Regions from separate parts of the Tindallia californiensis genome, predicted to be linked through region 3. Evidence: predicted binding sites of a transcription regulator. Region 3 holds the regulator's gene; each other region holds the start of a gene.
What was found. The regulator HrcA, encoded in region 3, represses chaperone genes, less so after heat shock. The targets are predictions, from matches to a motif close to TTAGCACTCNNNNNNNNNGAGTGCTAA.

Region 1 (3,282 bases), on a different contig from region 3:
ATGATAGGCGGTGTCGTGTTATTTCTTATAACTGTATTGGTGGCTTGTTCCAATGAAAATCAGCCACCTGAAGAACCGGAAAAAATAGATCTGACAAAGGAAGACAATCGTCAAATCGAAGCCTTTGGAAAGGTAAAGGTTCCAGAACCTGTCAGATTAAGCCTGAAAAACCCGGGTAGAATCGAAAAAGTATTGGTTCAGGAAGGGCAAATAGTAGAAGAAGGTGAGACAATAATAATACTGGATTTATCGGAGCAACGACAGCGTATGGAAGAAATAGCAGAAGAAATAGCTGTTATCAGAGCTGAAATGGAAGCTAGGCGCCGGCATTTAAGTCAAGAAACAATGGTGATTGGACAGGAACTGGAATACGCAGAAAATCGGATGTGGCAGGTTTTACGGGAGATGGAGCGTTATCAGACTCTTTATAACGCAGGTGTCATTCCGAAGGAGACTTTAGAGGAAAAAGAAATGAAAACAGAAGAAAAACAGCAACAGGTTCGTAGTTTGGAGTTAAGCCTGGAGCTGAAAGAAGATGCGTATCAGCTTAAAGTGTATCGACAAAGAATTCAAGAATTGGAAGCCAGAAAACAAGGACTGAAAAATCAAATGGAGATACATTACCTAAATGGCGATAAATTGATTAATGTTTTTGAAAAATCGGTTGTAAAAGATATCAATAGAATGGCAGGTGACAGTATCGAAGCGGGTGAAGGCATCGGAAAACTGTTGCCACTGGACCGCCTGGAGGTAGAAGCGGACGTGCTAGAAGAGTTCATCCGTGATGTTCAGATTGGCTCTGGAGTAACGTTCATACCCGTGGCAGACCGCTCCAGAACCTATCATGGGAAAGTGACTTTTATTGCTGGTACGGCTGTTGTCCGTAACAACGAAACCGTTATACCTATTCGCGTGTCTATTGATAATGCAGACGATTTTCTAAAGCCGGAGTTTAATGTGGATTTATATATTGATGTTGAGTGAGGGAATTTCATATTTCACCTTTTGATTATGAAAAAAGTTGTTTAGTTAGTAAGGTTTTTAGTAATGTGAAATTTACTCGTTCAACTGAAAGAGAGATGAAATGGAGGAAGTAATCGTGTCGAAAAAGAAGAAAAGAAATTGGAAGAAAAGGATGCTGATGCTTAGTGGGATATTTGTATGTGCGATGCTTATAGCTAGTCTCATATGGGGAAAGCAGCTCATTGAATTAATGGAATATAGAAACGAAGTAGATGCCATACAGTTATTAGGTATTCAGCTGGATGCTGTGGAGGACGGAATTTATTATGGAGAGAAAGATGCTTTGATGGTGAAAGCAGAAGTGATGGTGAAAGTAGAAGGGCAAAAGATTCGTGACATCACATTGGAGCATACCCATGGAAGAGGGGAAGCGGCAGAAGTCTTAGCAGATAAAGTGATAGAAAAACAAGATACAGCAATCGACACAATCTCTGGAGCAACAGCAAGTAGTAAGGTTATTCTGAAATCCATCGAAAATGCTTTGATGGTGAATAAGTAACTAAAAAGAACGATACGCTTACAGGCAGAAATTCATCTTTTTAACCTCTCTCGTACAGTACACTCTTTTACCCTTAATGACTATTACTTAATTCTAAAGTATCAATGACAAAGGCGTTTCGTGCCTTTGTCATTTTTATCTTAGCACACCTGAAAAGCCTGGTGTAATCCTGGAGGGTTTCAGTGAAAAATAGAAAAAAACCGGAAAGTTATTGACATATGTCTAATAAGGCGTATAATGAAATTATAGATGACATATGTCAATTATGAAATCGCCTCACCAAAAGTTAGAGGTATTGATCAAAGGAGGAATGAAAAATGCCAGGAAGAGATGGAACAGGCCCAATAGGAAGAGGAGAAGCTACTGGTAGAGGAATGGGATTTTGTATGACGCCGGGAAGATGGAGTGGTTGCAGAAGGCCCCGACGCGGATATGGGCGTGGCATTAGAGCAGGGGCTAAATTAGGATTTGGACGTGGTGAGGAGTTTTGCCGCCCGATCCTTACAGAAGCAGAAGAAAAAGAATGGTTGAAACGGGAAAAAGAAATGCTAAAAGAAGAGCTTAAATCTATCGAACAGACTCTTGGAGGTCAGTTTGACGAAATAGATGGAAAATAATTGATAAGAAGAGGTGAGGTTATGCCCAGACCCCACAAGTGGAGAAAAGTTTGCGGACTGCCGGAAAGTGATTCCTTTGGTCCGCAGACCGACTCATTACGGTCAAAGAAAACAATTGTGATGTCAGTGGAAGAGTATGAAACTATTCGACTCATTGATGTGGAAGGATTAAATCAGGAAGCATGCGCGAAGCAAATGGATGTTGCCAGGACAACCGTGCAGAAGATCTATAATGATGCCAGAAAAAAAGTGGGGGAAACCCTGGTTTATGGTTATAAGCTAAAAATAGAAGGTGGAAAATATCAGTTGTGCGAAGGGGTGGAAGCTTTAGCCGGTTGCGGTCGATGCCGTCGACGGAGGCATGGTAACAAAGAATCATTATTATAACGAGAAAGGGCAGGTGGATAGAGATGAAAATTGCCGTACCATCAGAACACCAGACATTGAATGCAGAGGTTTGTCCTTCTTTTGGAAGGGCTCCCTTTTATGTGATTTATGACAGCGAGAATAAAACAACGGATTATCTTCAGAATACAGCGGCGGGAAGCCAGGGAGGCGCCGGGGTGCAGGCGGCTCAGTTCATCGTGGATCAACAGGTGGAAGCCATCATTACTCCGCGTTGCGGCAAAAATGCGGCAGCTGTGGTGCAAGAAGCCGGGATAAAATTATATCGATCCATCAGCGGATCCATTGAAAACAATCTAAAAGCTTTTGAAGAACAGCGATTATCCTTACTGGAGGAAATACATGCCGGATTCCATCGTCATGGGGGACGATAAAATGAAAATCGCCGTTTTAAGCGGAAAAGGCGGAGCTGGAAAAACCCTGGTGGCCATAAATTTGGCTGTGACAGCAGAAAAAGGGATATATGCCGACTGTGATGTGGAAGAACCCAATGGGCACCTGTTTTTTAAGCCAAAAAAATGCGATTCGGAATCTGTGGAAGTAACCATTCCTGTCATCGATACTGAAAAATGTACCGCATGTCGTCAGTGTGTTGATTTTTGCCGATTTAATGCGTTGGCCATGATTGCCGGAAAGGTGATGCTTTTTGAAGAAATTTGCCATTCTTGCGGTGGTTGCCAGCTGGTGTGTCCGGAAAAAGCCATTCATGAAAGAAAACGAAGCATAGGGACGGTTCAG
Region 2 (3,282 bases), on a different contig from region 3:
GTTCAATGCATCAAAACCGTGGTTTTTCTCAGAATGCATTACTTTCTCAACAATAACAGAACCTTCAAGGCCTGCATTTTCAGCAATTTGTCGTAGTGGCTCTTCTAATGCTCGCTTCACAATTGCCGCACCAGTTTTTTCGTCGCCTTCCAGGGTGTCTACTAGTTCGCCCAAGGCTGGTACTACATTTACAAGAGCCGTACCACCACCGGCAACAATACCTTCTTCCACAGCTGCACGAGTTGCATTTAACGCATCTTCGATACGAAGTTTTCTTTCTTTCAGCTCTGTTTCAGTCGCAGCACCTACTTGAATTACAGCAACTCCACCAGATAATTTCGCTAATCTTTCTTGTAATTTTTCTTTATCAAAATCTGATGTGGTATCTTCAATTTGTGTTTTGATTTGAGAGATTCTTTCTTGAATTTTCGCTTGATCTCCATTACCTTCAACAACAGTCGTGTTTTCTTTGTCAACTTTAACAGTTCTTGCTGAACCTAACATATCAATATCAGCATTTTTCAACTCAAAGCCAAGTTCTTCAGAAATAACTTGTCCTCCAGTTAATGCCGCAATGTCTTCTAGCATCGCTTTTCTTCTGTCTCCAAAACCTGGTGCTTTAACCGCTACGCACTCAAAAGTTCCTCTTAGCTTGTTCACCACTAACGTAGCAAGCGCTTCCCCTTCGATATCTTCAGCGATAATAACCAGTTTTCTTCCTTGTTGAACAATTTTTTCTAACAATGGTAGTATTTCTTGTACATTAGAGATTTTCTTGTCTGTAATAAGAATATACGGATCACTGTATACAGCTTCCATTTTTTCAGAATCGGTTACCATGTAAGGAGAAAGGTACCCACGATCAAACTGCATTCCTTCAACCATGTCTAAGGTAGTTCCCATTGATTTAGATTCTTCAACGGTAATAACACCATCTTTACCAACCTTATCCATTGCATCGGCAATTAAGGAACCAATTTCTTCATCCGCCGCTGAAATAGCTCCAACCTGAGCAATCGACTCTTTTCCTTCGACTGGTAAGGAAATATTTTTCAGTTCTTCCACTGATTTTTCAACCGCTTTATAAATACCTTTTTTCAAAATCATTGGATTAGCACCAGCCGCAACATTTTTAAGTCCTTCCCGAACAATTGCTTGAGCTAACAAAGTGGCGGTTGTTGTACCGTCTCCGGCAACATCATTGGTTTTGGTCGCTACCTCTTTCACCAATTGCGCTCCCATGTTTTCAAACGCATCTTCCAGCTCTATTTCTCTTGCTATTGTCACTCCATCGTTAGTAATCAGAGGAGAACCAAATTTTTTATCTATAACAACGTTTCTTCCTTTTGGACCTAATGTAATTTTAATGGTGTCCGCCAGCTGGTTCACACCACTTTCCAAAGCGCGTCGTGCATTTTCACTAAATTTAATATCTTTTGCCATGTTTTAATACCCTCCTTGATGATTTTAATATCTCGATATGATCAATTTACTCAACAATCGCTAATACTTCACTTTGTCTTAAAATAGTAACTTCTTCACCGTCAAGTTTCACTTCTGTTCCGGAGTACTTTGAAAAAATAACTTTGTCACCTTTTTTTAATTCCATTTTCACTTCTTTACCTTCTACCATGCCACCTGGTCCTACTGCCATTACTTCTGCCATTTGTGGCTGCTCTTTAGCACTTCCCGGTAAAACGATACCGCTTTTTGTTTTTTCTTCTGCCTCTAGTTTCTTAATAACAACTCGATCTCCTAATGGTTTAATTTCCATACCTGATACTTCCTCCTTTTCCTATTTCAAGATAATTATTGACATTGTATTGTTAGCACTCACCGTCATCGAGTGCTAACACACTACTATCATATAGAAAACCGAATAAGGATGCAAGGTTATTTTTTGGCAAATACTAATTATTTTTCCTCTTTTTTCTAAAATAAATTCATATAACTTTGTTTTACTTCATTTTTCTTCCATTTCCTTTCTTTTTGTTTAGATAACCAAAAAACTCCTTGTCTCTTATCGACAAGGAGTCTGGAACCAAAAGGGCCTTTCCTATAAAAAAACTTCTATTATTTGTAGAAAATATTGGGCAGCAGGTTGCACCAACGGATAAAAAACAGGGATAAAGACGGCTGGAAGCAGATTACCTACAGGTACTTTTTTAATTTCTAAAATATTCATCGAAATTCCGATGATAAGCAAACCGCCTACCGCCGACATTTCTATGACAACCGCCTCGGTCAGCAAATCTGCCAGACTCCCAGCGGCGATAGTAATTAAGCCTTGGTAAATAAACACACTCACAGATGAAAGCAATACTCCTAGCCCCAGGGTTGATGCAAAAATCACAGAAGATACTCCATCTAACAGAGATTTTGCATATAGGGTCTCGTGATTTCCTGTCATCCCACTTTCAAGAGCTCCGACAATAGCCATTGCTCCTACACAATAAATCAAGCTAGTCGTCACAAACCCTTTTGCCACTAAGCCTTCTCCTTTTCCCACTCTTTTTTCCATCCATCGCCCCAGCACCTCTAGTTTCTCCTCAATTTCTAAGGCTTCCCCCATAATACCACCAAAGACAATGGAAAAAATGACTACCAGCATGTTTTCTGTTTTCAGCGCTCCTGATACACCGATCACAAAAACAGATAAGCCCAGCCCCTGCATCACAGTTTGCTTAAATCTTTCAGAAATGCCTTTTCGTAATAACAATCCTACGGTGCCGCCAATAAGAATAGCCACACTATTGATAATGGTGCCCAACATTAGGCATCTTCCCTTCTCTTTTCTGGTACCAGGTAATCATGTCAGGTAATCATGTGTTGTTTTAGGTTTTGCTATAAAAGCATCGGATCGTAGATATGAATAGACTCATGGATCAAGTTTCCATTCATTACGTCAAAGTACACCATGGTTCGTTGACCACCTTTTGTCACCCGAAAACTATGCACTAATTTTGGGGCGTAGTGGGTATCAAAAGACCTTACAACACTTAAACCGTTATATGTCATCATCCCAAGCTCACTTGTCCACTGCTTTCTAATGTCCTGTCGCGTGATAACCACCGGTGTGGTTGGCACTTGGGTACGGCAGTAGCCATTTTGTAATTGTAGTAACCGACCATCCACAGCCGACACCTGAACACGATAGGCATCACTGATAATCTCAATGTCATCCCTTAATGGAGCAAATAAGAAGGCATAAAAAGGTTCTTCTGTCGTTCCATTAACCGGTTGAAAGTAAACTTCTTTACTAAACTCGCCTTCATAGTCTAT
Region 3 (3,282 bases):
TAACGGCTTGTCTTTTTGCAGGCTCCCCTACAATTCGCTCTCCGTCTTTACCAAAAGCCACCACGGATGGTGTTGTTCTATTCCCTTCAGAGTTTGCAATAACAACAGGTTCTCCACCTTCAAGAACTGAAACGCAAGAATTTGTTGTACCTAAGTCAATACCTATTACTTTTCCCATTTTCTATTCCTCCTTGATATTTCAAAAATGATTTGTTTTTGTTTTATTTATATACTTTAACCATTGCTGGTCTCAACACACGTTCTTCTATTGTATATCCCTGCTGTAAAACCTGAGCCACTGTTTCCTTCAAGGCATCATCTTCACAAGGTTCCGTCATCACTGCATGGTGCTTATTCATATCAAAGGGAGACCCATCCGCTTCAATTTGTTGGATACCATGTTTTTTAAGCGTTTCTAAGGTTTGATCGTAAACCATCTTCACACCTTTTGATAATCCTTCTTCTGCTTCATCAACAGATTCTAAGGCTCTTTCTAAATTGTCGATCACCGGTAAAAGATCTTTTGCTAAGTTTTCACAGCCATAAACATACAAATCTTTTTTTTCTTTCTCTACCCTTCTTTTATAATTACTAAATTCTGCCTGCAAACGCAAAAACCTTTCATTTAACTCCTCAGGATCTTTTTCTTGCTTCTGATTTTCCTCTTGCTTTTCTTGCTCTTCTGAGGCTGATCCGTCAGTGTCTTCCTTTTCTTTTTCAACCACTTCCTCTTCAGCCGCTTCTTCCAAATCACCTTCTAAGTCCTGTGTTTCTTTCTTGCTCTGTTCTTCTTCGCTGTTTTTTGTTTCTTTGTTTTTCACTTCATCCTTCAATGGATCACACCCACCTTTTTTCTATTATATGCACAAGGATAGTGCAAAGATTTCCCCTCGCACTTGACTTTTTCAAGCTATTTACTTTTTAATATATCATTCATCATTTTGCTGACCTGTCCCAGCACCGATATTACCCGATCATAATCCATTCTAGTCGGTCCAATAACGCTTAACTGTCCTACAGCATGCTGGTCCAGGCTATACGTAGTGGTTACAATGCTACATTCTCTAGCTTCCTGCAGTTTATTCTCACTGCCTATCGATACGTTGAACTTGCTAGTATCCTGACGTGAAATTAACTCGCTTATTGTTTTTCGTTCTTCCATTAGATTCAAAAAAGATCTCGCTTTAGCCAGGTCATTAAACTCGGGAAAATTGAAGATGTTTGTTGTTCCACTAAGGTATAGCGCCACATCACTAACCTGTTCCAACGTCTTAAACATCTCCGGCAGCAACGCATAAACCGTATGGTGGAATTTAGCAAGTTCTTTTTTAAGGTTTTCCGCCATTTTTGATTCGATATCTTCCAGTGTCGAACCAACGAACTCCTCATTCAGAAAGTTTGATATCCTCTCCAAGTCTTCCTGCTTCATATCGGAGGGAATCTTAAAAATTGGATTCTGGATAAGGCCTGTATTGGTGATGAAAATTGCCAACATCATTTCATCATTCAATCGTGCTAACTGAATTTGCTTTAGTCGGCTTTTCTTCACTTGAGGTGCCAGCACAATGGATGTGTATTGAGTAAACTCCGATAATACTCTGGAGGTATATTCCAGTAATTGCTCCAGCTCGCCATATTTTTTTAGGATATCACTCTTTATCTTAACTCTATTTTTGTTTGCCTCTCTGCGAATTTCCATTAGTTTGTCTACATAGAGACGATACCCTTTATCAGAAGGGATTCGCCCTGCCGAAGTATGAGGTTGCTGGATGTAGCCTAATTCTTCTAAGTCCGACATTTCATTTCGGATAGTTGCCGGGCTAACCCCTAGCTCATATCGACGCGAGAGACTTCTTGACCCTACTGGCTCTGCTGACTCAATATACTCCCTTATAATTGCTTCTAGTATTTTTAGTTTTCGATCAGATAAGGCCATATTTATCACCTTCGTTGTTAGCACTCTCTATTAGTGAGTGCTAATTCTTGATATAAAAATACCACTTACGAATTTTTTTGTCAAGTGTCCTGCTGATTTTTTACTCTCTTTCTTTCAAATTCCTTATACAAAATACAAAAACACCTGATTTGCCAAATCGATCCCCAGATTTGTCAATTTGATGTTGTCTTTTTCAACTGCAATAAGTTTTTTATATGTCAATTCTTTAATTTCTTTTTCAAATATATCAAACAAAGATACTCCATGACGTTGATAAAAACAAGAGTTCGAAACCCCTTCCATCATTCTTAATCCTAAAAACATGGTTTCTTTCATGGCTTCTTCTTTGCTGATTTTTTGCTGTACGACTACAGGCAGGCCATCAGCATTGATGATTCTTTCATAATCGTAAAAGGTTTCTGTATTTCCATAGCGCACACCATCAAGATATCCATGTGCAGCGATTCCTATCCCAAGATACTCTTCATTTTTCCAGTATGTGATGTTATGTTTACACTGACTGCCTTCTTGACAGTAGTTAGATATTTCGTAGTGATGATAACCCCTTTTTTTCATTTCATTCATTGCCACATGAAACATTTGCCATTCTACCTCTTCCTCTACAGGTCTGATCTTTTGCGTCTCTTTCATCGTATGCAAAGTTGTCCCTTCTTCATAAGTCAGTCCGTAGCAGGAAGTATGAGGAATTCCTAAATCCGCTATATAAGAAAGGCTATGACTCCAATCCGTTATCGTTTGTCCCGGTATTCCAAAGATCAAATCCACATTAAGATTGAAGAAGCCTTCCTCTCTAGCGTTTGTCACCTGACGCGCAAAGATTTCCACATCATGTCTTCTTCCTAACTTCTTTAAGAGTGGTTCCTGGATTGCCTGTAATCCAAAGCTAATACGGTTTATCCCACTTTCTCTATAGTTGAATAGTTTTTCCCTGTCCAACTGTCCCGGATTGGCTTCTAAGGATATTTCTGCTTCAGGCAATACCGAAAAATCTCCGGTAATCCTCTTCATTATTTCTTTCATTTTTTTGCCAGGAATTAACGAAGGGGTTCCACCACCAAAAAAAATTGTTTTTATCTTTTTATCTGATATTACCTTTTGATACCGTTGTACTTCTTTGCTTAACAATTGTACATACTCATTGACTTGGCTTTCATTCCCTACTTCTGACACAAAGTCACAGTAGTGGCATTTTGAAGCACAAAATGGTACATGAATATAAAGACTTATCGCTTGTTCTTGCTTCATTATACCCTCCCGGCAGTCTTAAGAATCCAACTTCAAGACTGACATAAATGCTTTTTGCGGCACTTCTACACTGCCGACCT

Region 1: a site for HrcA is predicted at 1,663-1,689, ahead of BLV55_RS06440 (DUF5320 domain-containing protein). Genes of this name have one in related genera too.
Region 2: a site for HrcA is predicted at 1,827-1,853, ahead of BLV55_RS04550 (co-chaperone GroES). Genes of this name have one in related genera too.

Annotation. Positions count from the first base shown of each region.
Region 1 is NZ_FNPV01000004.1:98,830-102,111, forward strand. Features, by position in the region: gene BLV55_RS06430 (HlyD family secretion protein) at 1-984, shown strand, start outside; gene BLV55_RS06435 (FMN-binding protein) at 1,100-1,522, shown strand; gene BLV55_RS06440 (DUF5320 domain-containing protein) at 1,840-2,139, shown strand; gene BLV55_RS06445 (DUF134 domain-containing protein) at 2,161-2,526, shown strand; gene BLV55_RS06450 (NifB/NifX family molybdenum-iron cluster-binding protein) at 2,550-2,918, shown strand; gene BLV55_RS06455 (nucleotide-binding protein) at 2,887-3,282, shown strand, end outside.
Region 2 is NZ_FNPV01000003.1:104,065-107,346, forward strand. Features, by position in the region: gene groL (chaperonin GroEL) at 1-1,443, opposite strand, end outside; gene BLV55_RS04550 (co-chaperone GroES) at 1,490-1,774, opposite strand; gene BLV55_RS04555 (DUF554 domain-containing protein) at 2,057-2,773, opposite strand; gene BLV55_RS04560 (hypothetical protein) at 2,845-3,282, opposite strand, start outside.
Region 3 is NZ_FNPV01000001.1:295,428-298,709, forward strand. Features, by position in the region: gene dnaK (molecular chaperone DnaK) at 1-178, opposite strand, end outside; gene grpE (nucleotide exchange factor GrpE) at 222-833, opposite strand; gene hrcA (heat-inducible transcriptional repressor HrcA) at 911-1,936, opposite strand; gene hemW (radical SAM family heme chaperone HemW) at 2,060-3,202, opposite strand; gene lepA (translation elongation factor 4) at 3,221-3,282, opposite strand, start outside.